4 regions of the Kitasatospora purpeofusca genome follow, and region 4 is predicted to be linked to each of the others. Evidence: riboswitches for the same ligand, from Rfam matches in the RefSeq annotation. Region 4 holds a riboswitch; each other region holds the start of a gene.

Region 1 (7,365 bases), 3.2 Mb from region 4:
GACACCGCGTGGGCGGGCCCGGAACGGCAGCGCCGTTCCGGGCCCGCCGCGCGTCCGCCGGAGGCACCCGGCGCCGCCGCGGCACCGTCACCGCCCCACCCGCCCGGTGGGCGCGGCCGCGTGCTTCAGCCTGAGCTCCGGCACCTGCACCGGCCGGGACTGGCCCGCCAGGGTCGGCACCGACGCGGCGACCGCGTTCCACTGCGGCCGGTCGTTGCCCTCCTCGCCCGCCCGGCGGACCTGGAGCACCTCGGTCGTTCCGGCCCGGCGCAGCAGGATGTTCTTGGGCGCCCCGGCCTCCGGGTCGAGCCAGAGCTCGTTGCCGCCGAACTCGCAGTCCAGCACCAGCACGTCGTCCGGTTTGCCGTCGGCCCCGGCCCGGAACGCGATCCCGGCCCTACGGTAGCCGGTGAACCGGCTGCGGCTGAAGGTGACCGACTCCCCGGCGAGTTCGTGCCGGGCGGTGGACACCGCGAAGTCGCTGCGCCCGGCGGCGTCGATCAGCAGCCCGTCGAAGTTGCTACCGCGGTCCCGGCCGAGCGCGTGCAGTGCCACTCCCCCGCCGGCGTTGCCGTACAGCACGCTCGCGGTGTAGTCGAAGTCGTTGAGGTAGGCGCCGTGCTCGATGCCCCAGCCGCCGTTGTGGTAGGCGGCGAACTCGGTGACCACATGGTGCCGCTGGGCGTTGAGCCAGACGAAGATGCCGTCCTGCAGGTTGTTGTGGGCCAGGCAGCGCTGGAAGGTCCAGACGCCCTCGCTGTTCTCCGGCCACTCGAAGCCGGAGGCACCGGTGGCGCCCTGCACCCCGACGGCGACGCAGTCCACGGCCTTGCCGCCGGTGCCCGCACCGAGGTTGAAGCCGGTCAGCCGGTAGGCCCGGGGGTTGGGTTCGAGCAGGGTGCGGGAGGCGACGCAGGACTCGTAGACGATGTCGTCGGAGGGCTGCTGGGGGGTGCGGGTGTCCAGCGGGCCGTCCCACCAGTAGGCGTCCTCCCAGGTCTCGTGGCTGACGCAGCTGCGGAAGGTGATGCCGTGACTGGCGTGCGGCACGAACGCGTGGCTGCCCGCGTCCCGGACGACCACGCCCTCGACCACGGTGCCACGGGTGGCGTCGCCGAGCCGGTGGAAGTGCAGCCCGTACCGGCCGAGCACCGGCGCGGTGACGGGCGCGGTGCCGTCCGGGCCCCGCCAGGTCTCCTTGGTGTCGGCGCGCGGCCCGACCCAGCGCAGCGCGCTGTGCCGGACGTCGGCCCGGCGGGTGCTGGTGAGGTGGACGTGGGCGCGGCCCTTGGCGCTGCCCTCGACCCGGACGGTGCGGGTGAGGTTGAGCAGTTCGGCGCCGACCGTGACGCCCCCTCCGGCGGCGACCCTGGGGTGCGGGTACTTGAGCGGGGTGTTCAGGGTGACGGTGGTTCCGCTGACGGACCGGACGGTGACGAGGTCGTAGGCGGCGGCGAAGCCGTCCTGGTCGGGCGGGCCGGTCGGGGTGACGGCCAGTTCGTCGCCGGGGAGCCAGCCGGCCGGCGGAGCGGCCAGGTCGACGACGGTGTCGCCGGCCCTGAGCTCGCGCTCGGCGCGGACCCAGGCGGTCTTGGCGGCGCCGTCCAGCCGCAGGTAGCCGGCGCCGGTGACCCAGAGGCCCACATCGGTGTCGACCACTTTCATGCCGTCACCCTGGAAGCGCTTCTCGTCGACGGAGGGGAAGCGGAGGGTGTGGACCCGGTCGCCGTCGGGGGCGAGGGCGAGGGTGCCGCGGATCTCGACGTTGCCCGCGGCGGCGAGGGTGAGGGTGCGGTCGGCGGCGAAGGTGAGACTGCCGCCCGGCTCGACCAGCAGGGAGCCGACCTCGGCGTCGGTGTCGAGCAGGACCTTGTCGGTGATCCGGACGGCGCTGCGCGGTCCGGGCGGGCTGCCGCCCCAGCCGGCCCGGTCGGACCAGCGGCGGCCACCCTGGTCGACGGTGGGCGCGGGGGCCGGCTGCTCGGGGGGCCCCGTGCCCGGGGCTCCGGTGCCCGGGGCGGCGGCGTCCGGCGGGGCGGCGCCGTGGCCGCCGTCCTGGCCCATCGGGGCGCCCTCCCCGGGCGGGCCGGAGCCGACGACGGCGGCCGGGGTGACCAGCCGGGTCTCTCCGGTCAGCGAGCGGCGCAGGACCTCCTCGCCGCTGATCGCCGCGAAGGCGGTGCCGACGGCCAGCCAGCGCAGTAATGCGCGGCGGGTTACGGGAGTTCGGGGCGGTTCGGGTGGGATGTCCGCTCTGCGATGTTTTGCCCTGCGGTGCGCCCCGCGCGGCCTGGCGGCCGGACGGGCGGCGTCCGGCTCCTCGTCGATGCCCATCGGTGCGTAGCCCTCCCCCCGGGCGGCTGCGTCTGCGCCGGCGTGGTGCCGACGCTCTGAAGCATAGGCAGTTGTGTTGGCCATGACGGGCGTTGCCGGAAATCGGTCATTTCTGATCATGAAGGACAGCGGTTCAGCACGTCTTTCGTAAACTGTGACGGTCGTCACACATGTTTGCGGTTTGAAGCCGCCTCTGCTTAACGTGCTCCCCGTTCGTGGCCACACGGACCCAGCCCGTCCGCGACGCCGAGTCCTGCCGTCGGGCGTGCTGGCAGCGCAATACATCACGGCAGGAGCGGGGGAACCACAGGTAGTTCGCCCAGGACCGGTCCTCGGACCGGACCCGGGCTAGGGGTGAAGCCGCGTCCACAGCGCGGCCGGGCAACTCCGGCCCGAATCCGACAGCTCACCTCGCAGGCGTGGGAGAGGACCACGTTCTTCATGCTGCCCACCAACGGCACCCGTCTGTCCGGCCGTACCCGTCGCGCGATCGCCGCCCTCGGCGTCGCGGGCATCGGCCTCACCGTCCCCTGCCTCACCGCCGGCACCGCCTCGGCCGCCTCCGTCGCCACCTGGGACAAGGTCGCCCAGTGCGAGAGCACCGGCAACTGGAGCATCAACACCGGCAACGGCTTCTACGGCGGCCTCCAGTTCACCAACTCCACCTGGGCCGGGTTCGGCGGCACCGCCTTCGCCGCCCGTGCCGACCTCGCCACCAAGGACCAGCAGATCGCGATCGCCGAGAAGGTGCTCGCCGTGCAGGGCCCCGGTGCCTGGCCGGTCTGCTCGGTCCAGGCCGGTCTGACCAAGGGCGGCACCCCCGCCGCCGTGGACACCTCCGCCACCACCGCGCCGGCCGCCAAGACCCCGGCCCCGGCCGCCAAGCCCGCCGAGAAGCCGGCCGCCAAGCCGGCCGAGAAGCCCGCCACCAAGCCCGAGAACCCGGCCCCGGCCGCCTCCGACGCCGCCCAGCAGCGCACCGGCGCCCAGGACTGGCAGAAGTGGCACCGCCAGGCGGGCCAGGAGGCCTCCGCCGACTACACCGTGGTCGCCGGCGACTGGCTCTCCTCCATCGCCGACAAGAACAACGTCCAGGGCGGCTGGGAGCGGCTGTACGAGCTCAACCGCTCCACCCTGGCCGAGGGCCCGCACAGCATCTACCCGGGCCAGCACCTGACCCTCGGCGACCGCGCCGAGGCGAAGACCCCGGCCGCCGACAGGTCGGGCCAGGGCTTCGACTGGTTCAACCGCGCCAAGGACGCCCAGAACGGCTCCGGGACGGCCGCCAAGCCCGCCGCCGACGCCACCGCGAAGGCCGAGACCCCGGCCCCCGCTCCGGCCGCCACCGGCAGCATGGCCGCCGCCGTCTCCTTCGCCCAGTCGAAGGTCGGCCAGGCCTACGTCTACGGCGGCACCGGCAACGGCGGCTGGGACTGCTCCGGCCTGACCCAGGCCGCGCTGCGCGCCGCGGGCGTCTCCGTCCCGCGCGTCGCCGCCGACCAGGCCGCCGCGTCCACGCACGTCTCGCTGGACTCGCTCAAGGCGGGCGACCTGCTGTTCTGGTCCAACAACGGCCAGGACTCCGGCGTCTACCACGTCGCGCTCTACATCGGCGACGGCAAGTACATCGAGGCCGCCAACCCGAGCTCGGGCGTGCGGCTCCAGACCGTCGCCAACTGGGCGCCGGACTTCGCCGGCCGGGTCTGATCCGGTAACGCCCGGGGTCCGTCCGCGGGCCCGTGGCCCCCGGGGAGAGCCGTCGCTCCTCTCCCCGGGGGCTGCGGCGTGCCCACGCGCGGGCACAGCCGCGATCACCGTCCCGGACAACCATGGTCAAAGGCCCGCCCCGGCGGGCATGCTGCTGCTCTGCACCCGAGGAGGAGTCACCATGGCCCAGGTCACCGTCTCGCTCGACGCCAATCTCGCCATCGACGCGATGATGCTGTCCGGCACCAGGAACCCGCAGGACGCCGTCGAACTGATCCTCCGCGACTTCCTGGAGCGGGGCCGGCGCACCGAGACCCGCACCGGTGACGCCGCCGACGGCCACCGGGTCACCCCGGACCGGCCCACCGCCCAGGAGGGCTGAGCCGAACGCCGAGGGGCCCGGGAGCGGTTCGCTCCCGGGCCCTCGTGGTGTCTCCTCAGCGCGCGCGGCCCCCGGTCGAGCCGCGCATCACCAGCTCCGGCTGGAACATGAACTCCCCGCGCTGGACGGCGTTGCCGCCGACCTCCTCCAGCAGGGCGTCCACGGCCGCAGTGGCCATCGCCTCCACCGGCTGGCGGACGGTGGTCAGCGGCGGCTCGGTGAAAGCTATCAGCGGCGAGTCGTCGAAACCGACCACCGAGACGTCCTGCGGCACCGCCAGGCCCCGCTGACGGACCGCCCGGATCGCGCCGAGCGCCATCATGTCGCTGCCGCAGACGATCGCCGTGCAGCCCTTGTCCAGCAGCGCCCCGGCCGCCGCGTGCCCGCCCTCCACGCTGAACAGCGTGTGCCGGACGAGCTCCTCGGCCTCCTCCCGGGTGTGCCCGAGCACCTCCCGCAGGGCCGCCGTGAAGCCCTCGATCTTGCGCAGCACCGGCACGTACCGCCGCTGCCCGACGGCCAGCCCGATCCGCTCGTGGCCGAGTTCGGCCAGGTGCTGGACGGCCATCCACATCGCGGCCCGGTCGTCCGGCGAGATGAACGGCGCGTCGATCTTCTCGCTGTAGCCGTTGATCAGCACGAACGGCACCCCGCGCCCGGCCAGCCGGGCGTAGCGGTCGTGGTCGGCGGTGCTGTCGGCGTGCAGGCCGGAGACGAAGACGATGCCCGCCACGCCCCGGTCGACCAGCATCTCGACCAGTTCGTCCTCGGTGGAGCCGCCCGGGGTCTGGGTGCAGAGCACCGGCGTGTAGCCGTGCCGGCTCAGCGCCTGCTCGATCACCTGGGCCAGCGCCGGGAAGATCGGGTTGCTCAGTTCCGGGGTGATCAGTCCGATCAGCCCGGCACTGCGCTGGCGCAGCCGGGTCGGCCGCTCGTAGCCGAGCACGTCCAGCGCCGCCAGCACGGTCTGCCGGGTGGTGGCGGAGACGTTCGCCTTGCCGTTGAGCACGCGGGAGACGGTGGCCTCGCTGACCCCCGCCTGCGCCGCGATGTCTGAGAGTCGCGCCGTAGTCACGGTCCCAGAGCCTATTGCAACCACGTCAGACCGCCCACCAGTCGGTGCTGTCCGCGGCCAGCACCGCCTCGCCGTCGACGACCCGGGGGTCGGCGCCGGCGGAGGTCAGCAGCAGCCGGCCGGGCGCCGGTATCGCGACCGGGGCGCCGGTGGCGTTGACGGTGCAGACGAAGGAGCCGCGGCGGAACGCCAGGGTGCCCTCGGGGCTCTCCAGCCACTCGACCTCGCGGCCGGCGCCGAGGTCGTCGCGGTCCCGGCGCAGGGCCAGCGCGGAGCGGTACAGCTCCAGGGTGGAGGTCGGGTCGCCGGTCTGCGCCTCGACGCTGAGCGCGGCCCACTCGGCGGGCTGCGGCAGCCAGGACGGGCCGCCGGCGTCCGGGCCGAAGCCGTACGGGGCCTCGGTGCCGGACCACGGGATCGGGACCCGGCAGCCGTCGCGGAAGCCGTCCTGGCCGGCCTGGCGGAAGAACGACGGGTCCTGGCGGACCTCGTCGGGCAGGTCGGTGACGTCCGGCAGGCCGAGCTCCTCGCCCTGGTAGACGTAGGCGGAGCCGGGCAGGGCGAGCATCAGCAGGGTGGCGGCGCGGGCGCGGCGCAGGCCGAGCGCGCGGTCGCCGGGGGTGCGGATCTGGGTGCCGAGGCCGGGCGGGTTGGCGAACCGGGTGGCGTGCCGGGTGACGTCGTGGTTGGAGAGCACCCAGGTGGTGGGGGCGTCGACCGGGCGCATCGAGTCGAGCGAGAGGTCGATCACGCCGCGCAGCTCGGCCGCGTCCCAGGAGGTGCCCAGGTACTGGAAGTTGAAGGCCTGGTGCAGTTCGTCCGGGCGGACGTAGTTCGCGGTGCGCTCGACGGTCGGGGTCCAGGCCTCGGCGACGCCGATCCGCTGGCCGGGGTACTCGTCGAGGATCTTGCGCCAGCTGCGGTAGATCTCGTGCACGCCGTCCTGGTCGAAGAACGGCATGACGTCGTTGCCGAGCAGCTTGAGCTGGTCGCCGCCGCCGAGGTCGGGCAGGCCGGGGGCCTTGACCAGGCCGTGGGCGACGTCGATCCGGAAGCCGTCGACGCCCATGTCCAGCCAGAACCGCAGGATGGAGCGGAACTCGTCGGCGACGGCCGGGCTGTCCCAGTCGAAGTCGGGCTGCTCGGGGGCGAACAGGTGCAGGTACCAGTCGCCGGGGGTGCCGTCCGGGTTCTCCGAGCGGGTCCAGGCCGGGCCGCCGAAGATGGACTCCCAGTCGTTGGGCGGCAGTTCGCCGTTCTCGCCCTGGCCGGGACGGAAGTGGTAGCGCTCGCGCAGCGGGGAGCCGGGGCCCTCGCGCAGGGCGCGCTGGAACCACTCGTGCTGGTCGGAGGAGTGGTTGGGGACGAGGTCCACGATGATCCGCAGGCCCAGCGCGTGGGCGTCGCGGATCAGCGCGTCCGCGTCCAGCAGGGTGCCGAACATCGGGTCCACCGCCCGGTAGTCGGCCACGTCGTAGCCGGCGTCGGCCTGCGGGGAGGCGTAGAACGGCGACAGCCAGACGGCGTCCACGCCGAGGTCGCGCAGGTAGGGCAGGCGGCTGCGGATGCCGGGCAGGTCGCCCATGCCGTCGCCGTTGGAGTCGGCGAAACTGCGCGGGTACACCTGGTAGATGACCGCGTCCCGCCACCAGCCTCTGTCCGCGCCGGCACCGGCCTCGTGAGCGGTGGCGTCGGCGGCGGGCCGGGAGGTGTCGGCCAGGTTCTGGGTCATGGACGGTATCCCTTGGGGGTGGAGGAGGAGCAGTCAGGACGGGGAGCGCCGGCGGTCAGGACTTCGAGGCGCCGGCGGTCAGCCCGGTCACCAGGTGGCGCTGCACCAGGTAGAAGAGGACCGAGGAGGGGATCG
Region 2 (7,365 bases), 1.0 Mb from region 4:
GCCTCGGTGGCGGGCTCCAGCAGGGCGGCGAGGCGCGGCGGGGCGTCGGCGACGGCCTCGGCGACCCGGCGGTAGCCGGCGGCCGACCAGCCATGGGCCGGTGGGCCCGCCCCGGCCGCACCGCCCACCGGAGCCAGCCACCCGACCGCCCCGGCACCGGCGCCGACGAGTGCCACCGCGAGGACCGTCCTGTTCCTGATCGTGTTCGTCATGACACGGACGGTAGGAGTCGGAGGCGGGTCCCGACCCGACCCGAAAGACAGGGTCCGACCTTGACGATCGTCAGGGTTGACGCGAGCCCGGCGCCGTGTCGGCACCCGCTCGGATGAGCCGTTCGGGGGAAGGTCCGCAGCGCCCCGGGCACCCCGCCCTACGCTCGGGGGATCCGTGCCGCCGCCCCTGCCCCGCACCCGGAGACCCGCCATGCACCGTCGCCGGACTGCCACGACCGCCACGACCGCCAGGACTGCCACGACCACCACGACCGCCAGGGCCACGCCCGCCGTCGCCGCCGTTGTCGGCGTCCTGTTCGCCGTCCCTGGGCTGGCCGGGTGCGGCGGGAGCGGGCTGACGCCGGGCACGGCGGCGGTGCTGGACGGACGGCGGATCCCGGTGGACGCGGTGGAGGCCAGGGTGGCGGCGCTGCGGCACGCCCCGGGCGGGGTGTCGGCGGACGCCCGGTGGGAGACGGAGGGCCTCGCCCGGCGGGCGGTCACCGAGCTGGTGCTCGACGCGGTGGTGGCCCGCGCGGTCGCGGACCGGGGGCCGGCGGTCGCGGACACCGAGGTGGCGGCCGCCCGGGCGGAGGAGGAACGGCGCCTCGGCGGCGCCGGGCGGCTGGCCCGGGAGCTGGCGGCGCAGGGCGTTCCGGCCGAGGCGATCGACGACCGCCTCGGGCGCGAGCTGGGGATCCGCCGGCTCGCCGCGACCGCCGGGGCGGACGCCGACACCCCGGCGGGCGACGCCGCCGTCCGCCGGATCCTGGCCGCCACGGCCACCGCGCTCCACCTGCGGGTGAACCCCCGCTACGGCACCTGGGACCCGGACCGCGCCGCCCTCGCCCCGGCCGTTCGCTCCCGGCCCGCCGGCTGAGACCGCCGGCTGAGACCGTCGGCCGGGGCCGGTCGCCGGCCCGGCCCCTCGCCCGCGCCGGTGGCACGGAAACCCGGCGGCGGGGCCGTCGGACGGACGGGTAGGTTCGAGGGGTGACGACGAATCCTCCGGGCGCGAAGCTGATCCTCCTCATCACGACCCACCGGGTGGCCCCCGGTCTGCTGTCCTGGCCGGCCTGGGAGGCCCTGCGCTCGGCCGGGCGGGTGCTGGCCGGCGACGCCGGTCACCCGCAGCTGCCCGCCCTGCGGCAGGCGGGTGTCGAGGTGGAACTCGTGGCGCCGGGCTCCGCCCCCGCCCTGGCCCGGCTGCTGACCGGGGCCGCGGCGGACGGCGCGGCCGGGGACAGGAACGGAGCCGGAGCCGGGGACGGGACGACGGTCTGGCTGGGCGGCCCGGACGGCGACCCGGGCCTGACCGACGCGCTGGCCCGGCTCGCGGTCGAGCGCGCCGGCGAGGTGCCGGAGATCGAGGTGCTGCCGGGCTCGTACGACCTGCCGGGCTCCCGGCTGCTGGACCTGGTGTCCGTGATGGACCGCCTCCGCTCGCCCGGCGGCTGCCCGTGGGACGCCGAGCAGACCCACGCCAGCCTGGTGAAGTACCTGGTCGAGGAGGCCTTCGAGCTGGTCGAAGCGATCGAGGAGGGGGACCGCGACACCCTCCGCGAGGAGCTCGGCGACGTGCTGCTCCAGGTCTTCTTCCACTCCCGGATCGCCGAGGAGCACCCCACCGGGGCGTTCTCGATCGACGACGTGGCGGGCGACATCGTCGAGAAGCTGATGTACCGGCACCCGCACGTGTTCGGGGACACCGAGGCGGACGGCGCGGCCGAGGTGGAGGCCAACTGGGAGACGCTCAAGGCGGCAGAGAAGTCGGACCGCGAGTCGGTGCTGGACGGCGTCCCGGCCGGGCTGCCCGCGCTGGCCTACGCGGCGAAGCTGGTGTCGCGGGTGCGCCGGTCCGGGTTCGCGGGCGTGCCGGACGAGCCGTACGAACTGCCCGCCGAGCTCACGGCGGAGTCCGCCGGCCGCCTGCTGCTCGCGGTGGCTCAGCGCGCGCACGACGCCGGGCTCGATGTGGACGCCGCACTGCGGGCGGCGGCACGGGGGTACCGCGACGCGGTGCGCGCCGCCGAGGGCCTGAAGCCCGCCGAGTAAGCGGGCAGCCCGACCGGCGGGGCGGCCCGGGCAGCCCCGTCCGCCCCGGGGGCCTCAGGCCGCGGCGACGCCCTGCACCGGACGCCGCTGCGGCGGGACGACCTCGCCGATCGCCTCGCCGACCAGTGCGACGAGTTCGGCGAGCCGCTCCAGGTCGAGGTGGTCGGGCAGGTCGGAGAGGGAGACGATCCGCTCGCCGTCCGGCCCGGCCACGCAGAAGAGGTCGATCGGGCCCAGGTGCTTCTCGGCGGTGTCGACCAGCGCGGCGACATCGCTGGGGCGGCGGACGTCGCCGCACACCCCGACGACCGGGCAGCCCGGCCGGTCGAGTTCGGTGGCGAGGTCCTCGGCGACCCCGCTCCGCTGGTCGGCGATCAGCATCCCGGCGGCTCCCGCCGCGGTGAAGCGGCGGGCGAGGCCCGCCCCCGACCCGCCGTCGAGTACCGCGATCACGATGACCGCACCGGTGACCCGCATGGCCCTGCTCCTCCCTGTGGGCGGCTCCGCACCGGCGCCCACGGACATCTTGCGGAGGATCGTAGGCACGACCTGATCCTCCGCAACAGCAATTACCCCTCAGGTGACCAGACTCACGCCTGCTTCGGCCCACCGTCACCGGAACGATGACCGGAGCGATCGGCGGGCCCGGGGACGGCGGTGCGAACGGCGGCGGGACCGGCTGCGGGAACGGCGGCGCCCACGGTGCGGTGCCGGGGGCGCGCCCGGGATACCGTCGACCCATGCCAGCTCAGCCCGCTCCCGACCGTCCGCCCCTGTTCACCTGGGAGTTCGCCGCCGACCCGTACCCGGCGTACGCGTGGCTGCGCGAGCACCGGCCGGTGCACCGGACCACCCTGCCCAGCGGGGTGGACGCCTGGCTGGTCACCCGGTACGCGGACGCCCGCCAGGCGCTCGCGGACAGCCGGCTCTCCAAGAACCCGGCGCACCACAGCGAGCAGGCCCACCGCACCGGCCGGGTCGGCATCCCGGGCGAGCGCCAGGCCGACCTGATGACGCACCTGCTGAACATCGACCCGCCGGACCACACCCGGCTGCGCCGCCTGGTGTCGAAGGCCTTCACCCCGCGCCGGGTGGCCGCCTTCGAGCCCCGGGTGCAGCAGCTGACCGACCGGCTGATCGACGGCTTCGCGGCGCGCGGATCGGCCGACCTCATCCACGAGTTCGCCTTCCCGCTCCCCATCTACGCGATCTGCGACCTGCTCGGGGTGCCGGCCGAGGACCAGGACGACTTCCGGGACTGGGCCGGGATGATGATCCGGCACGGCGGTGGGCAACGCGGAGGTGTGGGGCGGGCGGTGAAGCGGATGCGGGCCTACCTCGCGGAGCTGATCCACCGCAAGCGCGCGGACCCCGGGGACGACCTGATCTCGGGGCTGATCCGGGCCAGCGACCACGGGGAGCACCTCAGCGAGAACGAGGCCGCGGCGATGGCCTTCATCCTGCTCTTCGCGGGCTTCGAGACGACGGTGAACCTGATCGGCAACGGCGTCTACGCGCTGCTGCGCAACCCGGGGCAGCGGGCCCTGCTCCAGGAGTCGATCGGGCGCGGCGAGAGCGCGCTGCTGGAGACCGGGATCGAGGAACTCCTCCGCTACGACGGTCCGGTGGAGATGGCCACCTGGCGGTTCGCGACGAGTCCGCTGACCATCGGCGGGGTGGGGATCCCGGTCGGCGACCCGGTGCTGGTGGTGCTCGCGGCGGCGGACCGGGACCCGGCGCGGTTCGCGGACGAGAACACCCTCGACCTGGCCCGGGCGGACAACCCGCACCTGGGCTTCGGGCACGGCATCCACTACTGCATCGGCGCCCCGCTGGCGCGCCTGGAGGGGCGGGCCGCGCTGACCACCCTGCTGTCCCGGCTGCCGGACCTCCGGCTCGCCGCAGATCCGGAGGAACTGCGCTGGCGCGGTGGTCTGATCATGCGCGGACTTCGTGAACTTCCGGTGGAATTCGCGCCGGAAGCGACATCGGTGACAACCTCCGCCGACCCCTCGGCAGTTCACTGAGGGGGACTCACGACACGCTGACGCGGAGTCTCCACGGCTCGAATCGGACCGGCGTGAATCTCCATCAACCCGGACATACCTCTTCGGTTGGTAGGCAATCCATCACCTGACGTGATTTCCGTGTGATAGCGGCGATATGAGCTTGTGATTGCTCTGAAGATCTGTCTACTCTCCGGGGAGCCCGCGGAAGCGGGTCCCGTGCGCGGAACGCCGAGTCCTGCCCGCCGCGTCACCGGAAACCGACCAGAACCCTGGGCAGGGGCGGGGGAACCAGGTCTTTGCGCCGTCCCCACGGCTTGGGGTGAAGCCGCCTCCGCGCGGCCGGGCCACCTCCCGGTCCGAACCCGACAGCTCACCTCGCAGGCGTACGGAGAGGGACTTCCTCATGCTGTTCGTCGGAACCGGCCGTCATCGTCGCCGCACCCAGACCGAGAAGGCCATCGCCGTCGCCGGTGTCGCCGGCGTCGGACTGGCGATGCCCATCCTCACCGCCACCGGCGCCTCGGCCGCCCCGGCCTCGACCTGGGACGCGGTCGCCCAGTGCGAGAGCGGCGGCAACTGGGGCATCAACACCGGCAACGGCTTCTACGGCGGCCTGCAGTTCACCTCCAGTACCTGGAAGGCGTTCGGCGGCACCTCCTACGCGCCGCAGGCCAACCAGGCCTCGAAGGCGGCGCAGATCACCGTCGCCGAGAAGGTGCTGGCCTCGCAGGGCCCGGGCGCCTGGCCGGTGTGCTCCAAGAAGGCGGGTCTGAGCAAGGGCGGTGCCCCGGCGGCGGTCGACACCTCGACGGACGCCGCCCCGGCCGCCCCGAAGCCGCAGGCCCCGCAGGCGCAGATCGAGCAGCAGGCCCCGAAGGCCGCGCCGAAGCACGCCGCCCCCAAGTCGCAGGCCCAGCAGGCTCCGCAGACCCAGCAGTACGCGCCGAAGCACGCCGCCCAGCCGGCGCCGCAGGTCCAGCAGCAGGCGCAGCAGACGCGGCAGGCCCCGCAGGCGCAGGCCGGCCAGGGCTACACCGTCCGCGACGGCGACACGCTCGCCGGGATCGCGACCGCGAAGGGTGTCCAGGGCGGTTGGCAGGCCCTGTACGACGGCAACCGCGGCACCGTCGGCGGCGACCCGGACCTGATCGTCCCCGGCCAGGTCCTCGCCCTCGGCTGACGCTCGCGCCCACCCGGCTCGTCCCACCGCCTGCCCGCCTGCCTGCCCGCCTGCCCGCCTGCCTGCCCGTCACCGGACAGGTGGACAGGCGGCCGGGCGGGCAGGCGCGTCGGCTCCGGCCTGTCCCGCCCGTTCCGCCCCCTCGTTCCGCCCCCTCGGTCCGCCCCGGGGCGTCCGAGGCCGGGCAACCAGGTGAACTACCGGTGGGTAGCACGGCCACACGCTGAGACGGAGCCGAGGTCGACGTGGCCCGGACAGCCGGTGCGGTTAGGCTCTGGTCGTAACGACTCCGCAATCGTCCGGCCGACGGCACCCCACCGTCAGCCGGTACCTGCTTCCGCTAGGAGATGCCTCGTGCCGTCCATCGATGTCGTCGTAGCCCGTGAGATTCTCGACTCGCGCGGCAACCCCACGGTCGAGGTCGAGGTCGGCCTCGACGACGGCAGCACCGGCCGTGCCGCTGTCCCGTCGGGTGCCTCCACCGGTGCCTTCGAGGCCCTGGAGCTCCGCGACGGCGACAAGAACCGCTACTTCGGCAAGGGCGTGGAGAAGGCCGTCCTGGCCGTCATCGAGCAGATCGGCCCGGAGCTGGTCGGCTACGACGCCACCGAGCAGCGCCTGATCGACCAGGCCATGCTCGACCTGGACGCCACCCCGGACAAGTCCTCGCTCGGCGCCAACGCCATCCTGGGCGTCTCGCTGGCCGTCGCGCACGCCGCCTCCGAGGCCAGCGACCTGCCGCTGTTCCGCTACCTGGGCGGCCCGAACGCGCACGTCCTGCCGGTCCCGATGATGAACATCCTCAACGGCGGCTCGCACGCGGACTCCAACGTCGACATCCAGGAGTTCATGATCGCTCCGATCGGCGCGGAGTCCTTCTCCGAGGCCGTCCGCTGGGGCGTCGAGGTCTACCACACGCTCAAGGGCGTGCTGAAGGAGCGCGGCCTCTCCACCGGCCTGGGCGACGAGGGCGGCTTCGCCCCGAACCTGGACTCCAACCGCGAGGCCCTCGACCTCATCGTCGAGGCCATCCAGAAGGCCGGCTACGTGCCGGGCAAGGACATCGCGCTGGCCCTGGACGTCGCCGCCTCCGAGTTCTACGAGGACGACGCCTACCAGTTCGAGGGCAAGGGCCTGACCTCCGCCGAGCTCATCGAGTACTACGCCGGCCTGGTCGCCGCCTACCCGCTGGTCTCGATCGAGGACCCGCTGGACGAGTCGGACTGGGACGGCTGGAAGGCCATGACCGAGAAGCTGGGCGACAAGGTCCAGCTGGTCGGCGACGACCTGTTCGTCACCAACCCGGCCCGCCTGGCCCGCGGCATCGAGACCGGCACCGCCAATGCGCTGCTGGTGAAGGTCAACCAGATCGGTTCGCTGACCGAGACCCTGGACGCCGTCGAGCTGGCCCAGCGCAACGGCTACCGCTGCATGATGTCCCATCGCTCCGGCGAGACCGAGGACGTCACCATCGCCGACCTGGCCGTCGCCACCAACTGCGGCCAGATCAAGACCGGTGCCCCGGCCCGCTCCGAGCGCGTCGCCAAGTACAACCAGCTGCTGCGCATCGAGGAGATCCTCGACGACGCCGCCGAGTACGCCGGCCGCGGCGCCTTCCCGCGGTTCAAGCACGAGGGCTGACCCGCCCGGCCGCCCGAGTGGCGCACGCCTGACCGGTGCCCCGCCGTTCACCCCGTAGGGTGGACGGCGGGGCACCGTCGCGACCAGGAGGGGACACCGGAGATGGCAGGCTGGAGGATCCCGGGCTTGGCGGCCCGGCCTCGGTTCACGAGCCGGGCGACCGTCCTGGTCCTCGTGCTCTGCTCGCTGGTGGCGATCCTGGCCTACCCGACCCGGCAGTTCATCTCGCAGCGCTCCGAGATCACGGCGCAGCGGGCCCGTGCCGAGC
Region 3 (7,365 bases), 3.4 Mb from region 4:
CGGGCGACGCCTTCGCCGCCGGCTACCTGGCCGGCACCGTACGCGGCCTCGACCAGCGGCGCCGCCTGCGACTGGGCCATCTGAGCGCGGCCTGCGCGCTGACCACCCACGGGGACCAGGCCGAGCTGCCGCCCGACGCGGTGGTCGACGCCCTGCTCGACGCCTCACCAGAGGCCTGGGCTGCCACCCGGGTGTCGGCGGATGGCATCGTGTCCCCTGCGCTCCCCGCAGCGCTCACCAGCACGGACGCCTCCCCCACCGACCCGCCGCCCCTCTCCCCCGCCCGCTCCCCCGCCCCTTCCCCCACTGCCGCACACGCCCACCGCTCCTCGCCCGTCGCGCCAGGGGGCGGTGCTCCCGACCCTCGACCGGCCGCCACCCCGGCCCTTGGAGCGCCATGAGCCAGACCGTCACCCGCGCCCTGCGCATCCTCGCCGAGCTCGGCGAGGGCGAGCGCTCCCTGGACCAGTTGGCCGAGGTGCTCGGTGTGCACAAGACGACCGTGCTCCGGCTGCTCCAGAGCCTCGAAGAGGAACGATTCGTCTACCGCGACGCCGGGTACCGCTACCACCTGGGCGCCGGCCTGTTCGCGCTCTCGGGGCTCGCCCTGGAACAGCGCGGGGTCCGCCGGATCGCCGCACCGTACCTCGCCGAACTGAACGCCGGCACCGGCCAGACCGTGCACCTGGCCGCGTACGAGGGTGGCGAGGTGGTCTACATCGACAAGTACGACTCCCGGCACCCGGTGCGGATGTACTCGCGGATCGGCCTCCGGGCCGCCCTGCACAGCGCCGCGGTGTCCAAGGTGCTGCTCGCCGACCTGCCCACGCCCGAACGGCGGCGGGTGGTGGCCGGCATCGACTTCACCCCGCACACCGCGCGCACCCTGACCACTCCCGAGGCACTGCTGGCCGAGCTGGAGAAGGTCGCCGCCCAGGGCTGGGCACAGGACCACGCCGAGCACGAGGCGTTCATCAACTGCGTGGCCGCGCCGATCCGCGACGCCAGCGGCCGAGTGGTCGCCGCCGCCTCGATCTCCGTCCCGGACGTCGTGCTCCCGTACGAGCAGGTGCTGGAGCTGCTGCCCCAACTGCTCGCCACCGCACGGGCGATCTCCGCCGACTGCGGCCAGCCCCCGCGCCACTGAAAACCACCGCACCACGACACCACCGCACCACCCACCGCCCCTACCCCCTCCCCCGTCGAGGAAGTGAGCACACATGAGCGTCCAGAACGACAAGACCGAGATCCGTACCGACGGCGCCCCCGCCCCGGCCTGGATGTTCTCCCAGGGCGTCCGCAAGGGCCCGATCCTCCAGGTGTCCGGCCAGGGCCCGCAGGACCCGGCCACCGGCGAGTACCTCCACCACGGCGACGTGAAGGCGCAGACCCGCCGCACCCTGGAGAACGTCAAGGCGATCGTCGAGGCGGGCGGCGCGACCGTCGAGGACGTGGTGATGTTCCGCGTGTACCTCACCAAGCGCGCCGACTTCCCGCTGATGAACGAGGTCTACGCCGAGTTCATCGAGGAGAACATCCCGCCGGGCGGCGTGAAGCCCTGCCGGACCACGATCTTCTGCGAGCTCCCGCAGGAGCCGATGCTGGTGGAGATCGACGCCCAGGCGGTCGTCGCCTGACCCGCACCCACCATCCGTACCGGAAGGGCCCCGACGCCGGGCAGTTTCTAGGGGTCGTTGCAACACGTGGTCGTGTGTCTAGGCCGCGATGAGTTTAGCGAGGCGCTCGGCTGGGGTTTCCCAGCCGAGCGTTTTGCGTGGGCGGCGGTTGAGCTGGTCGGCGACGGCGGCGAGGTGTTCGGGGGCGTGGAGGGACAGGTCCGTGCCCTTGGGGAAGTACTGCCGCAGCAGGCCGTTGGTGTTCTCGTTGGAGCCGCGCTGCCAGGGACTGCCCGGGTCGCAGAAGTAGACCGGGACGGCGGTGGCGACGGTGAAGCTCTTGTGGGCGGCCATCTCGGTCCCCTGGTCCCAGGTCAGTGAGCGCTTCAGTTCGGCCGGGAGGGTCCGGACGGTGGCGACCAGGGCGTCGCGGACGGTCTCGGCGGTGTGGTCGCCGGGCAGGTGCAGCAGCATCACGTAGCGGGTGGAGCGCTCGACCAGGGTGCCGATCGCCGACTTGTGGTCCTTGCCGATGATCAGGTCGCCCTCCCAGTGGCCGGGCACTGCCCGGTCGGCGGCCTCGGCGGGGCGTTCGCTGATCATGACCATCGGGTCGATGAAGCGCGGTTGCCGGCGGTTGGCCTGCCGCTGGGGCCTGCGGCGGGCGCGTCCGGTCCGCAGGGCGCCGGCGAGAGTGCGGCGGAGCTCGCCCCGGCCCTGGACGAAGAGGGCCTGGTAGACGGTCTCGGGCACGACGTGCATCTCCGGCCGGTCGGGGAACCTGGTCCGCAGAGCCTGGCATATCTGCTCCGGGCTCCACTTCTCGTCCAGCAACTCCTGCACCGCCGAGCGCAGTTCCGGGTTCGAGAGGATCTTGCGGGGCTGGGGCGGGGCCGGCGGGCGTCGGCACGGGCCTGGGCCGCGTGCGGCCGGTAGGCACCGCTGCCGAGATGCCCGTTGCGGCGCGTCTCCCGGCTGACCGTGGACGGGCTGCGGCCCAGCTCCGCGGCGATCGCCCGGATCGTGGCCTTCTCCCGCAGGCGGTCGGCGATGTGGATGCGTTCGTCCTCGGTCAGGTACCTGGACGGACCGGAAGGCGGCACCACCGCGTTGATCGGTGGAGCCGCCTTCTGCCGGCGGTCCGCGCTGCGGCCGTCGCGCCACTTGCGGCCGGTCCTGCTGTCGATGCCGATGATCCGGCACGCCTGCACGTTGGTGTGACCCTGCTCCATGAGCCGGGAGTATGCCTCCCGCTCCCGGCTCAGCCTCACAGGCCCCTGGGCTGTCCGGTCCTCACGGATCTCGAAGTCCAATGCATCCCCTGAACTGGGGTGTTGCAACGACTCCTAGAACCTAAGCCGAGTCGGGGCCCTTCGCGCGCTTCCGCGCCACCCCACTCCGACCCCACCCCGACGCCACTCCGACCCCACCCCGACGCCACTCCGCCCCGCCCCACCGACACCCGCCGTGCCGGCACCTTGCCCTCATCCCCCCGATTCATTAGGTTAGGCTCACCTAACTACAAGGTCAGCTCGTCCGCCGGAGGTCCCGATCCCATGAGCCCGCACCCGCAGCACGATGCCGAGATTCCCGAGCCCACCGCCGCCGAACGGATCGGCAGCCTGCTGACCGCCACCTCCTCGGTGGTCCTCCGCGCCGGCGGCGAGCAGCACGAACTCTCCACCCCTGTCTCGGTGCACGGCTCCCGGCTCCGGCTGCGCGCGCCGCTCGACTCCCCGGTCACCTCCGCCACCGCCCGCGAGCAGGACGGCCTCGCCGTCGTGCTCGACCTCACCGACATCGCCCCCGTGGCCGTCCGGGACCGGGTCCGCGGGCGTCTCACCCTGGCCGGCCGGCTCCACCTGGCCCACCTCGCGGACGACGGCCTCAGCGTGCACCTCCGCCTGGACGTCGCGCACGCCGTGCTCTCGACCCCGTACGGCACCACCGCGATCACCGGCGCCGACCTCGCGGCGGCCGCCCCCGACCCGCTGGCCCGCTACGAGGCCGGCCTGCTCACCCACCTCGCCGACGACCACCCCGACGCGCTCGCCGTGCTCACCCGACTGCTCGACCCGGAGCTGCTCGCCGACCGCCCCGAGATCCGTCCGCTCGCGCTCGACCGGTACGGCCTGGTGCTCCGACTGGACCAGCCGCACGGTCACCGCGACGTCCGCCTGGTCTTCCTCGAACCGGCCCGTGACGCCGACGAGTTCGGCCACCGGGTGCACCAACTGCTGTCCGCCGCCGAGCAGGAGCCGGCCGCCCACCGGTCCTGAAGCCCCGGTCCTGACCCACCGGCCCCGCACCACCGGCAGCCGAACCGGCCTTCTCCCAAGCACCCCTGACCCCCGATCAGCCCTCCACTCCCCCGGCACGACGACGGCCGGCCCGGCCCACGAGATCTCTCTCGCGGGCCGGGCCGGCCGGCAGGACGGGCGTGTCCCGCGCCCGTCGATCCACTCAGGTGCGGCGTCCACCCGGTCCAGCGGTCACCCGACATGACCATTCCGGGAGGTCGTTTCGCCCCGCACCCAGCGGTGGCAGTTGATCCGACCGAGGGTCAGATCGCGACGCCGTGCGCCCGCAGGTAGGCGATCGGGTCGATGTCCGAGCCGTACTCCGAGCCCGTGCGGATCTCGAAGTGCAGGTGCGGGCCGGTCACGTTGCCGGTCGCACCGGAGAGGCCGATCTGCTGGCCGGCGGTGACGGTCTGGCCGATGGACACGCCGATCGAGGACAGGTGCGCGTACTCGGCGTACTTGCCGTCGGCGAGCTTGATCTCGACCTCGTTGCCGTAGGCGCCGCCGTTGCCGGCCTTCACCACGGTGCCGGACGCGACCGCGCGCAGCGGGGTGCCGGTGGCAGCGACGAAGTCGGCGCCGGTGTGGTGGCCGGAGGCCCACATCGAGCCGGCCACGCCGTAGGCGGTGCCGAGCTTCGGGTTGGCCAGCGGGGCGAAGAAGCCGGAGGTGGCGGCGACCGGAGCCGCGGTGGCCGGCTTCGCGACCGGGGCGACGACGGCCTGAACGGCGGGCTGGGCAGCGGGCTTGACGGCGGGCTTGGCAGCCGGGGCCGCCGGCTTCGCGGCCGGAGCGGCCGGCTTCACCGAGTCCTGCGAGGCCTGCGCCTTGGCGGCGGGGGCGGCCGGCTTGGCAGCCTCGGCCGGAGCGGCCGGCTTGGCGGCCTCGGCGGCCTTGGCGCCGAGCGCGAGCTGCTGACCCGGGTAGATGAGGTTCGGGTTGGCACCGATGACCGAGCGGTTGTGCTCGAACAGCGCCTTCCAGCCACCCTCGACGTTCTTCGCGTCGGCGATCTTCGACAGGGTGTCCCCGCCGACGACCTTGTAGTCGACCGGAGCGGCCTCGGCGGCAGGAGCGGCCGGAGCGGTCTCGGCAGCAGCGGCCGGCGCGGCGTCGACGCTGGTGGCGCCGGTCCAGGTGCTGGTCTGCTGCGTGTGGCCGGCGGCCGGGGCCTCGTGCGCCTGGGCGGTGACGGTGGTCACCAGCGGGAGGGCGAAGGCGGCGCCGGTGACGGCGGTGGCGATGCCGATGCGGACGGCGCGGGGCATGGCGATACGACGAGCCTGTGCGGGCATGGAAATGTCCTCTCCGACGCCTGCGAGGTGAGCTGTCGGGTTCGGGCTGGAGTTGCCCGGCCGCAGAGAAATGCGGCTTCACCCCAAGCCGGACCGTCAATTCGGTTCCGGCGACTTACCTGTGGGTCCCCCGCTCCTGCCGTACAGAGTTCGTTGCGAACCACCGGGCAGCGGCAGGACTAGGCGTTCCACCCGGTGGCCACCCGGGCTGACGCCGGGCGGTCGCTGAACTAAAACCCATCCGTTCGGGTGAAGCAATGTCGATCTCCGGGACCCGGGACCAAAGTCCGGAACACCGTGACGCTCCGCATGAGAGACGTGCACAGTACGCACACAATCCATTCACTGCGCGCACGTGATCCACCACCCTCCGCCGATGTCGTCATCAGTCCGCACACGATCACTCACGGAACGGACATCCCCGACACACCCCCGGTGACCCTTGTCACGTCGGCCCCGGGAGCCCCACCATGGGCCGTGACCACCACCGATGCCGGCACCCTGCGGTTGGGCACCGCGCAGGGACGCTGGGTACTTCTGGCGACGGTGCTCGGCTCCAGCATGGCGATGCTCGACGGGACCGTCGTGAACGTCGCACTGCCCCGGATCGGCACCGATCTCGGCGCCCAGCTCGCCGCCCTGCAATGGACGCTCAACGCCTATCTGCTCACCCTGGCGGGCCTGATCCTGCTCGGCGGCGCGCTCGGCGACCGGTACGGGCGGCGCCGGATCTTCCTGCTGGGCGTGGTCTGGTTCGCCGCCGCGTCCGCCGCCTGCGCCGCCGCGCCGACCATCGAGGTGCTGATCGCGGCCCGCGCCGTGCAGGGCATCGGCGGGGCGCTGCTCACCCCGGGCTCGCTGGCGATGCTCCAGGCGGTGTTCCATCCGGACGACCGCTCAGCGGCGGTCGGCCTCTGGTCCGGCCTCGGCGGGGTGTCGGCGGCGGTCGGCCCGTTCCTCGGCGGCTGGCTGGTGGACGGCCCGGGCTGGCGCTGGATCTTCCTGCTGAACCTGCCGCTGGCCGCGATGGTGATCGCGGTGGCCGCCCGGCACGTCCCGGAGAGCCGGGACGAGAGCTCGACCGGGCGCTTCGACGTGCTCGGCGCGGTACTGGCCGCGCTCGCGCTCGGCTCCGTCACCTATGCGCTGACGGCCGCCGGGAGCGGCCTCTCCGCCACGGTCTGGGTCACCGGCGCGGCCGGCCTCCTGCTCGGCGCCGCCTTCATCGTGGTCGAGCGCCGCACCCCGGAGCCGATGCTGCCGCTGGGCCTGTTCTCCTCACGGCTGTTCACCGCCGTCAACCTGGTCACCCTCGCCGTGTACGCGGCGTTCAGCGGGGTCTTCTTCCTCCTGGTCGTCCAGCTGCAGATCGTCTCCGGCTTCTCCCCGCTGGTCTCCGGACTGGCCCTGGTGCCGATCACCGTGATCATGCTGGCGCTCTCCGCCCGGGCGGGCCGGCTGGGCAAGCGGATCGGCCCGAGGCTGCCGCTCACCGTCGGCCCGCTGCTGTGCGCGGTGGGCGTGCTGCTGATGCTGCGGATCGGTCCCGACGCCTCCTACTGGACGGACGTACTGCCGGCCGTCGCGGTGATGGGGAGCGGGATGGTGCTGCTGGTCGCTCCGCTGACCGCGACCGTGCTGGCGGCGGTCGAGGTACGGCACGCGGGCATCGCGAGCGGGGTCAACAACGCCGCGGCCCGGGCGGCCGGTCTGCTGGCGGTCGCCGCACTGCCCGCGCTGGCGGGTCTGAGCGGAGACGCCTACCAGGTGCCGTCGGCGGTCGACTCCGCCTTCCGCACCGCGATGTTGATCTGCGCCGGACTGCTCGTGGCGGGCGGACTCACGGCCCTGGTCGCCGTGCACGGCAACGTCCTGGCCCCGGAGGACCACCACCCGGTGGCCGAACCGGACTGCCGCTACGCCTGCGGCACCAACGCCCCGCCCCTCGACCCGGGCCACCCGGCCCCGGAACGGGGCTGAGCCTCCCGGCGGAAGAGGGCCCCGGACGCACCGCGGGCCCCGCCACCCGAACGGTGGCGGGGCCCGGTGACCGGGGTCGGACAACCGTCAGAGGATGTCGCCCGGCGCGTACTTGGCGGCCTCCGGGTACGCGGCCGCGACGGCCTCGACCTGGCGGACGACCTCGGCGAC
Region 4 (7,365 bases):
CTGGGCCTGGTGGGCACCAGTACCGGCAAGCCCGACGACCTGCCCGGGTCGATGCTGCCGACGGACCCCGCGGGCGGGCCGGAGGGGCTGGTGGCCGAGGTCCGGTCGACGGCCCGGCGTTCGGCGCTGACGGCCGCGCAGGTGCGGGACCTGTTCGCGGACGGCTCGGAGGGGCGGCGGGTCCAGGCACTCGCCCTGATGCAGGGCGATCCGGCGCTGGGCGACCTGCCGAGCGTGCTGGAGGCGATCGAGCACCCGCGCTCCGGGTTCGAGCAGTACCACGCGCTGCTGGCGGCGCGCGGTCTGCTGTCCCGGCTGCCGGCCGAGGAGACCCAGCAGCTGCGGGAGGCGGTGGCGGGCCGGCTGATGGCGCCGGACGGGATCCCCTACGGCTCGGACCGCAGCTGGCTGGCGGAGAAGATCCTCTCCCGGCTGGAGCCGGTGGTGTTCCTGCCGCAGCAGCAGAGCGGGCCGACGGCGGGCGCGGGCACACCGGCCGCGCCCGGGGGCGGTACTGGGGCCGGGGCCGGTTCGGATGCTCCGGCGCCGGGCGCCGGACAGCCCGGCGCCGGATAGCCGGACCCGGAGGTCACCGTCGCGGACGCCCCGGGGTGGGCGGACCGGGCGCGGACCGGGGGCGGCGCTCCCGGTGGTCCGCCCGGCGCAGTACGAGCATCCGGCGGGGGCGGGCGCCCTCGGTGACCGGCGGGAGGGTCCGGATCTCGCTGGCGATCCGGCGCTCGCCGAGCAGGTACCGGACGGTGTCGAGGTGGCCGGCCCGGCGGCCCGTGCCGTCGAACAGCGGATGGACCCGGACCTCACCGGCGGGCGCGGTGACCCGGACCAGCTCGGTCAGCGCGGCCAGCTGCCGCTCGGGCCCGAACAGCGCGGGATAGGCGAAGACCAGGTAGCCGCTGAGGGTGAGGGCGAAGGTGCCGTCCGCGAACGGGAGCCTGGGCAGCGCGGCGGCGACGTACTGCCCGGGGTGGGCCGCGCGGTCGGCCGCGAAGAGCCGGCGGGCCCGGTCCCAGCTGCGCAGGTAGCGCTCGGGCGGGCGGTGGCGGCGGGGCGGGTAGAGCTCGGGGCTGGCGTCCATCGCGGCGGCCATGGCCGCCCGGGCGGCCAGCGCGCTCGCGGCGATCTCGTCGGCGGGCCGGGCGTACACCGGGTCGGTGGCGATGACCCGGCAGCCGAGCGGACGGGCCTCGGCGGCCAGGGCGGCGGCTCCGCCGGGGCAGTCGAGCAGCGGGCCCCGGAGGTCGGCGAGCGCGGCCCGGGTGAGGCCGAAGAGGCCGCAGTACTCGTCCAGCGGACGGGAGGTCACCAGGGCGGCTGCCGGGGCCGGGGAGGTTCGGTCGGCCATCGCGGCCATCCGAACACGGCCCGCCGGGGGCCGCATCCGCAGACGGCCGGCCGAAGGATCGGCCGGCCGGGGACGGAACGGGACTAGACGGGACGGGGAGGAGACAGGGGCGAGCGGTGCGAGCGGCTCAGCGGCCGAGCAGGCCCCGGGCGGCGAGGCGGCTGACGTTGGTCAGACCGCGCACCAGCTGCGGGGTGACGAAGACGAACAGCAGGCCGACCAGGCAGACGCCCGCGATCTGCAGCGGCGACTCGATGTAGTAGACGTGGTGGCCGGAGCCGTTGGTGAAGTCGAAGAGCCGGTAGCCGGGCCAGTCCGTCCAGCGCGCGAAGACCCAGTGGTAGGCGGGGTAGAGCGCGAGCGTCCAGCCGACGCAGAGGAAGACCAGCGACAGCGTCATGCCGAGGATCGCCCACGGGAACATCACCACCTGGTACAGCACGGCCTTCCAGCCGGCCGCGTCCGCCAGCCGGGCGGTGATGGCGCCCCAGAAGCCGGGCCGGGGCCGGACCGGGGCCGGACCGGGGACGTCCAGGGCCAGCAGGCCGCGGACCCGGGCCCGCTCCAGTCGGCCGAAGCCCCGGGCCGCCGTGGTCAGAGCGGCCAGGACCGGCAGGCCAAGCACCGTCACGAAGGTGCCGACGCCCATGGCGAACAGCGTGACGGCGGTGACGAAGCCGAGGATCGCCACCGGCAGACCGGTCAGCGTGTAGCCGACCTCCCGGTAGAAGTAGGAGCTGAACGGGGCCCGCCAGGCGTACGGCGGCTCCTCGGTGCGGTGGACGGCGCCGGGGCGGTGGCCGTCCGCGTCGTCCTTCGCGTACCCGGTGCGGCCGTCGTACGCCTCGTACTCGCTGCGCTGCGTGGTGTGGGTGCTCATGGCCGGGTCACGGTCCCTCGGGTCGGTCGCGGTTCGGGCTCGTCGGGCGTCTCCCCCGACTCCTGAAGCCTGTCAAAACGCGCGGCCGCCGGACATCCGGCTCCCCGGCGAACCGGGGGTGGGGCTATCCCCCCTGCAGCGGTCCCCCCGGCACCGCGCTCCCGGCCGGCGGGTCGTCGGCGAGCAGGGCGTACTGCTGGGCGTCGCGCCAGCCGTCCGGGCCCCGGTAGTCGTGCCGGACCCGCCCCTCCAGCCGGAAGCCCGCCCGCTCCAGCACCCGGATCGAGGCGGCGTTGTCGACGTCGACCCGGGCCTCCAGCCGGTGCACGCCGAGCGGGCCGAAGGCGAAGTCGCGCAGCAGGGTGACCAGCTCCCCCGCGAAGCCGGAGCCCCAGACGTCGCGGCGCAGCGCGTAGCCGATCGTGGCGGCGCGGTACGGGACGAGGCCGAGCGCGGCGTTGCCGATCGGGACGGCGCGGGCCGGGTCGTCGGCGTCGGCCCGGAGGGTGACGGCGAGCCGGTAGACCTCCCGGGGCTCCTTCTCGGCCTCCTCGACGAACTGGGCGACCTGGTCGTCGCAGGTATCCAGGTCGCGCGGGGCGAACGGGAGGTAGCGGGTGGCCTCCGGGTCGCCGAACACGGCGTGCAGCGCGGCCACGTCCTCGGGGCTGTGGTGGAACTCGCGAACGGCAAGCCGGGGGCCGGTGAGTCGAACGGGGACCATGGCTCCCGACCCTACCCGCGACCAGCGGTTACGGTTCGTGGTTATGGAAGACGAAGACCTGCGGCTCGCCCCGCGCACCAAGGCCGCCGAGCTGCTCGTATGGGCGGAGGCGGAGGGCCGCGAGCCGGTCGCCGAGAGCCCGCTGCGAGCGGTGCTGGCGCTGTTGGAGCTGGGCGAGGGCAGGATGCACGACGGCTGGCCCGAAGTCACCTCCGCCGCGGTGGAGCACCTGCTGTACGAGCGGCTGTACCTGTACGTCCAGCCGGAGCCGGGCCAGGACCCGCTGGCGTACGGCGCGGCGGTGCGGCTGCTGATCGACCACCGGCGGGCGGCGAAGCGGCTGAACGCCAAGCGGCAGGAGCGGCTGCACGCGGAGGCCGAGTGGCAGGGTGAGGTGGCGGCCGGGCTGCTGCGCCGGGCGGACCTGGTGACCTGGCCCCGGCTGTACACGCTGCTGCTGCGCGCGGCCGGGGTGGACACCGCCGACGGGGCGGCGGTACGGGCCTGGCTGGAGGGGTTCCGGGAGCTGCCGGAGGAGGAGCGGACGGCGGCGTTCGAGGCGCTGGAGGCGGACGGCACGCTGGACCCGGTGGACGACGGGGGCTGGGAGGCGGGCGGCCGGACGCTGGCGGTCGGGATGGCGACGGACGGTGCGCGGCGGCTGCTGGAGCAGGGGCTGATGCGGCGCAGCTACCGGAACCTGGCCGAGCTGACGGCGCTGGGCCGGCCGATGCCGGAGGAGCTGGCCGGGGACTTCGGGGCGTTCGAGGAGGCGGCGGCGCGGGCGGCTCTGGAGCTGGCCGGCACCTGGACGGTGCCGGGGCTGCCGGAGCTGCTGGTGGCGGAGTTCCCGGAGCTGGCGCCGGAGCCGGGGCCGGCGGAGATCGACGCCTATCTGGCCGGGCTGGACGCGGCCTGGGCGGAGGAGCCGGCCGACGGCGAGTGGCCGGCGGACGCCGAGGAGCCTGCGGACGGCGAGGAGCCTGCGGACGGCGAGTGGCCGGCGGACGCCGAGGAGCCTGCGGACGGCGAGTGGCCGGCGGAGGCGGGGGAACCGGCCCCGGAGTAGACGCGGAGGACGGCGAGGGACCCCGGCCGGTGCGGCCGGGGTCCCTCGTCCTGTTCGGGGGGAGGCGGGGTCAGGGGGTGACGCCGCGCTGCTCGAACCAGGTCTCCGGGTCGACCGGGGCGCCGCCGCCGGGGCGGACCTCGACGTGCAGGTGGGCGCCGGTGACGTTGCCGGTCGCGCCGACCTTGCCGATCTGCTGGCCGGGGAGGACCTTGCCGGAGCCCTTGATGATCGAGGAGAGGTGGCAGTACCAGATCTCGGTGCCGTCGGGCAGGGTCTCGACGATCCGGTAGCCGTAGGCGCCGGCCCAGCCGGCCGAGGTGATGGTGCCCTGGCCGACCGCGTAGACGGGTTCGCCCTGGTCGGCGGCGAAGTCGAGGCCGGTGTGCAGGTGCGCCCAGTAGCGCGCGCTCTGGCCGTAGTGGGCGGAGAGCCGGTAGTCGCGCACCGGCAGCTTGATGGCCGCGAGCTTGGCCTTCTCGGCCTCCTCGGCGGTGCGCCTGGCCTGCTCCTGCTGGGCGACCTGGGCGGCGCGCTTGGCCTCGGCCTCCTGGGCGGCCTGGACCCGGGCCGTCTCCTCGGCCGCGGTGCGCTGGCTGTCGGCCTGCTGCTGGATCCGGGCGGCGAGCGCGAGGCCGGGGTCGGCGGAGAGCGCGACCGGGGTCTCGTCGGGGCTCTCCACGGCGGGCGCGGCGGCCGGGGTGGCGGAGGCGAAGCCGGTCGCGCCCAGGGTGGCGGCGACGGCGGTGACGCCGAGCAGCGGCGCGGCGCCGCGGGTCTGACGGGGCATCCGGTGCCGGCTGGTGTCGGCGGCCGGCGGGGCGCTCTCGTCGGCGGGCCCGCCGAAGGGGCCGCGGCCGGCGAACGGGCCCGGATGATCGAGCAGCTGGGTGCCGGTGGAGGACCCGGACGGGTGTGCCTGGGTGTGCGTCGACGCCACGGAGGCGCGCTCCTTTCCTTCCTTCGCGCCTACCGGGTTAGCTGACGGGTTCGGAGCAGGAAGGTCTCCTACGGCTGAGCCCGGGCGGTGCCCTGACCCTGCCGATTCACCCCAAGGAACATGGTTCCCCGGCTCCCATGACCTGCCCGGAGGCCGGCCGGCGGGATTAGGCGACGGCGCACGGTGCCGTCTGGGTACGGCGTTGCGGACCGCGCTGCGTTATCAAACGTTAATCCGAGAGTCCCCCGATTCCAAGCCATCCGTTGGTGACGACCGGACACGGATCGGACGCTACGGGGCTGGATGGGCGTTTTGTGACGATTGATGACAGCTGACGCTACCGAACGTGAGGGGACGTCAACGAACGGGGTCCCATCTGAGTACGACTACTCATGTGCGGCCGGGACCGCGCGGCCATTCTGGGCGCCATGAGCGCACCGATGCAGTCACGCACCACGGCCGCCTACTACATCCAGGCCGTCCTGTCCTTCGCCCTGTCCGGCGCCGCCCTCGGCTTCGGGATCGCCTTCCTCCCGGTCGAGCCGTGGACCAGGGCCTTCCTCGCCGTCGGCCTGCTCTGGACGGTCACCTCCGCGTTCACCCTGGCCAAGGTGGTCCGGGACCGGCAGGAGACCACCGACCTCGTCACCAGGGTCGACCAGGCCCGGCTGGACAAGCTGCTGACCGAGCACGACCCGTTCAAGGTGGAGGGAGTCTGACCGGCCCGGGTGCGGACCGCCGCTCGGGAGGGCTTGACGGCTAAGGCTATTAGCCTTAGCTTTATGGCTATCGGCACTCGCCGACGACCCGCCCCGAGGAGGCTCCCATGAACGGCACCATCGCCCCCGCCACCCGCTACCTCGACCTCCCCGGTGGCCGGATCGCCTTCGACGACACCGGGCACGGCGACGGCGCCCCCGTCGTCCTGCTCCCCGGGATGCTCGACAGCCGGGCCGCGTACCGGCACCTGCGCCCGCTGCTGACCGCCGCCGGCCGCCGGGTGATCACCATGGACCTGCGCGGCTTCGGCGAGTCCTCGATCCTCTGGGAGGACTACTCCCCCGCCGCGATCGCCGGCGACGTCCTCGCCCTGCTGGACCACCTGGGCATCGACCGGGCCGTACTGGCGGGCAACTCCTACACCGGCGCCAGCGTGGTCAGGGCCGCCGCGGACGCCCCCGGGCGGGTCGCCGGGATCGTCCTGATCGACGCCTTCGTCGAGAACGTGCCGCCCACCGCCCTGCAGCGGGCGATGGTCCGGGCGATGGGCGCGCTGCTGGTCCGCTCGCCCGCGTTCTGGGGGCTCTACCTGCGCAAGGCCGCCTTCCCCGGCCCCAAGCCCGCCGACCACGAGGAGTACGTGGCCGGACTGGTCTCCGCGCTGCGCACCCCGGGCCGGCGGACCGCCACCCGCGGCTATGTGCACGGCGACGCCTCGCCCGTCGGCTGGACCTCGGCCGTGCGCTGCCCGGCGCTGGTGGTGATGGGTTCCAAGGACCCCGACTTCGGCGACCCGGAGCTGGTCGCCGACCGGCAGGCCGCCGCGCTCGGGGCGCGCAGGGTGATGGTGGAGGGCGCCGGGCACTACCCGATGGCCGACCACCCGGAGGCCACCGCCGGGGCGCTGCTGGGCTTCCTCGCCGAGCTGGCCTGAAGCCACGCGCCTGACGCCCCGCGCCTGACGCCAGCGCGCCGTCCGTCGCCGCCCCGCCCTCCCGCCGCCGTCGCACTCGCCCGCACGCCCCCCGCCGAGCCACCACGCCCACCAGGAGAACCCACGATGCCCCGAGTCGGACTCACCCCCGAGCAGGTCGTCGACCACGCCCTCGCCCTCGTCGACGAGCAGGGCCCCGAGGCCCTCACCCTGGCCGCCGTCGCCGCCCGCGCCAAGGTCGCCACCCCGTCGCTCTACAAGCACGTCAGCGGCGGACTGGCCGAACTGCGCCGGCTGATCGCCGTCCGGGTCACCGAGGAGCTGGCCGACCGGCTCGCCGAAGCGGCGCTGGGCCGGAGCGGGGACGAGGCGGTCGCCGCCGTCCTGCGGGCCTACCACGCGTACGCCACCGAGCGCCCGCACCGCTACGCCGCGCTGCCGCAGGCCCCGCAGCAGGACGAGGACCTGGCGAGCGCGGCCGCCCGACTGGTCGGGGTGATCGTCGCGGTGCTCCGCGGCTACGGGCTGGAGGGCTCCGAGGCGATCCACGCGGCCCGCACCTTCCGCTCGCTGGCCCACGGCTTCGCCGCGCTGTCGGCGGCCGGCGGCTTCCAGCTCGCCGAGGACCTCGGGGAGACCCAGGAGCGGATGATCACCGTCATGACCGCCGGGCTGCGCGACTGGCCCCGCTGAGCCCGGACGGGCGCGGAGCGAGCGGGGGGCTGGCGGGGGCTG

The links. A riboswitch is a leader RNA that binds a small molecule or an ion and turns the genes downstream of it on or off. The one in region 4 is predicted to bind cyclic di-AMP.
Region 1: linked by a shared signal. The riboswitch ahead of OG715_RS34695 (transglycosylase family protein) and the one ahead of OG715_RS20780 (M23 family metallopeptidase) in region 4 are both predicted to bind cyclic di-AMP.
Region 2: linked by a shared signal. The riboswitch ahead of OG715_RS25295 (LysM peptidoglycan-binding domain-containing protein) and the one ahead of OG715_RS20780 (M23 family metallopeptidase) in region 4 are both predicted to bind cyclic di-AMP.
Region 3: linked by a shared signal. The riboswitch ahead of OG715_RS35460 (M23 family metallopeptidase) and the one ahead of OG715_RS20780 (M23 family metallopeptidase) in region 4 are both predicted to bind cyclic di-AMP.

The regions. Positions count from the first base shown of each region.
Region 1 is NZ_CP108561.1:7,937,674-7,945,038, reverse strand. Features, by position in the region: gene OG715_RS34700 (hypothetical protein) at 88-2,334, opposite strand; cyclic di-AMP (ydaO/yuaA leader) riboswitch at 2,600-2,767, shown strand; gene OG715_RS34695 (transglycosylase family protein) at 2,776-4,041, shown strand; gene OG715_RS34690 (hypothetical protein) at 4,223-4,423, shown strand; gene OG715_RS34685 (LacI family DNA-binding transcriptional regulator) at 4,479-5,498, opposite strand; gene OG715_RS34680 (glycoside hydrolase family 13 protein) at 5,524-7,230, opposite strand; gene OG715_RS34675 (sugar ABC transporter permease) at 7,286-7,365, opposite strand, start outside.
Region 2 is NZ_CP108561.1:5,743,791-5,751,155, forward strand. Features, by position in the region: gene OG715_RS25270 (hypothetical protein) at 1-75, shown strand, start outside; gene OG715_RS25275 (hypothetical protein) at 424-1,092, shown strand; gene OG715_RS25280 (MazG family protein) at 1,206-2,267, shown strand; gene OG715_RS25285 (SDR family NAD(P)-dependent oxidoreductase) at 2,322-2,744, opposite strand; gene OG715_RS25290 (cytochrome P450 family protein) at 3,008-4,294, shown strand; cyclic di-AMP (ydaO/yuaA leader) riboswitch at 4,526-4,674, shown strand; gene OG715_RS25295 (LysM peptidoglycan-binding domain-containing protein) at 4,680-5,456, shown strand; gene eno (phosphopyruvate hydratase) at 5,811-7,097, shown strand; gene OG715_RS25305 (FtsB family cell division protein) at 7,224-7,365, shown strand, end outside.
Region 3 is NZ_CP108561.1:8,122,499-8,129,863, reverse strand. Features, by position in the region: gene OG715_RS35485 (sugar kinase) at 1-401, shown strand, start outside; gene OG715_RS35480 (IclR family transcriptional regulator) at 398-1,147, shown strand; gene OG715_RS35475 (RidA family protein) at 1,221-1,637, shown strand; partial or broken gene OG715_RS35470 (IS30 family transposase) at 1,716-2,848, opposite strand; gene OG715_RS35465 (DUF2470 domain-containing protein) at 3,173-3,895, shown strand; gene OG715_RS35460 (M23 family metallopeptidase) at 4,180-5,214, opposite strand; cyclic di-AMP (ydaO/yuaA leader) riboswitch at 5,217-5,382, opposite strand; gene OG715_RS35455 (MFS transporter) at 5,692-7,194, shown strand; gene purB (adenylosuccinate lyase) at 7,282-7,365, opposite strand, start outside.
Region 4 is NZ_CP108561.1:4,694,967-4,702,331, forward strand. Features, by position in the region: gene OG715_RS20755 (hypothetical protein) at 1-576, shown strand, start outside; gene OG715_RS20760 (hypothetical protein) at 590-1,363, opposite strand; gene OG715_RS20765 (sensor domain-containing protein) at 1,491-2,243, opposite strand; gene OG715_RS20770 (GNAT family N-acetyltransferase) at 2,368-2,967, opposite strand; gene OG715_RS20775 (hypothetical protein) at 3,011-4,036, shown strand; gene OG715_RS20780 (M23 family metallopeptidase) at 4,107-4,976, opposite strand; cyclic di-AMP (ydaO/yuaA leader) riboswitch at 4,989-5,159, opposite strand; gene OG715_RS20785 (YiaA/YiaB family inner membrane protein) at 5,405-5,695, shown strand; gene OG715_RS20790 (alpha/beta fold hydrolase) at 5,803-6,630, shown strand; gene OG715_RS20795 (TetR/AcrR family transcriptional regulator) at 6,757-7,323, shown strand.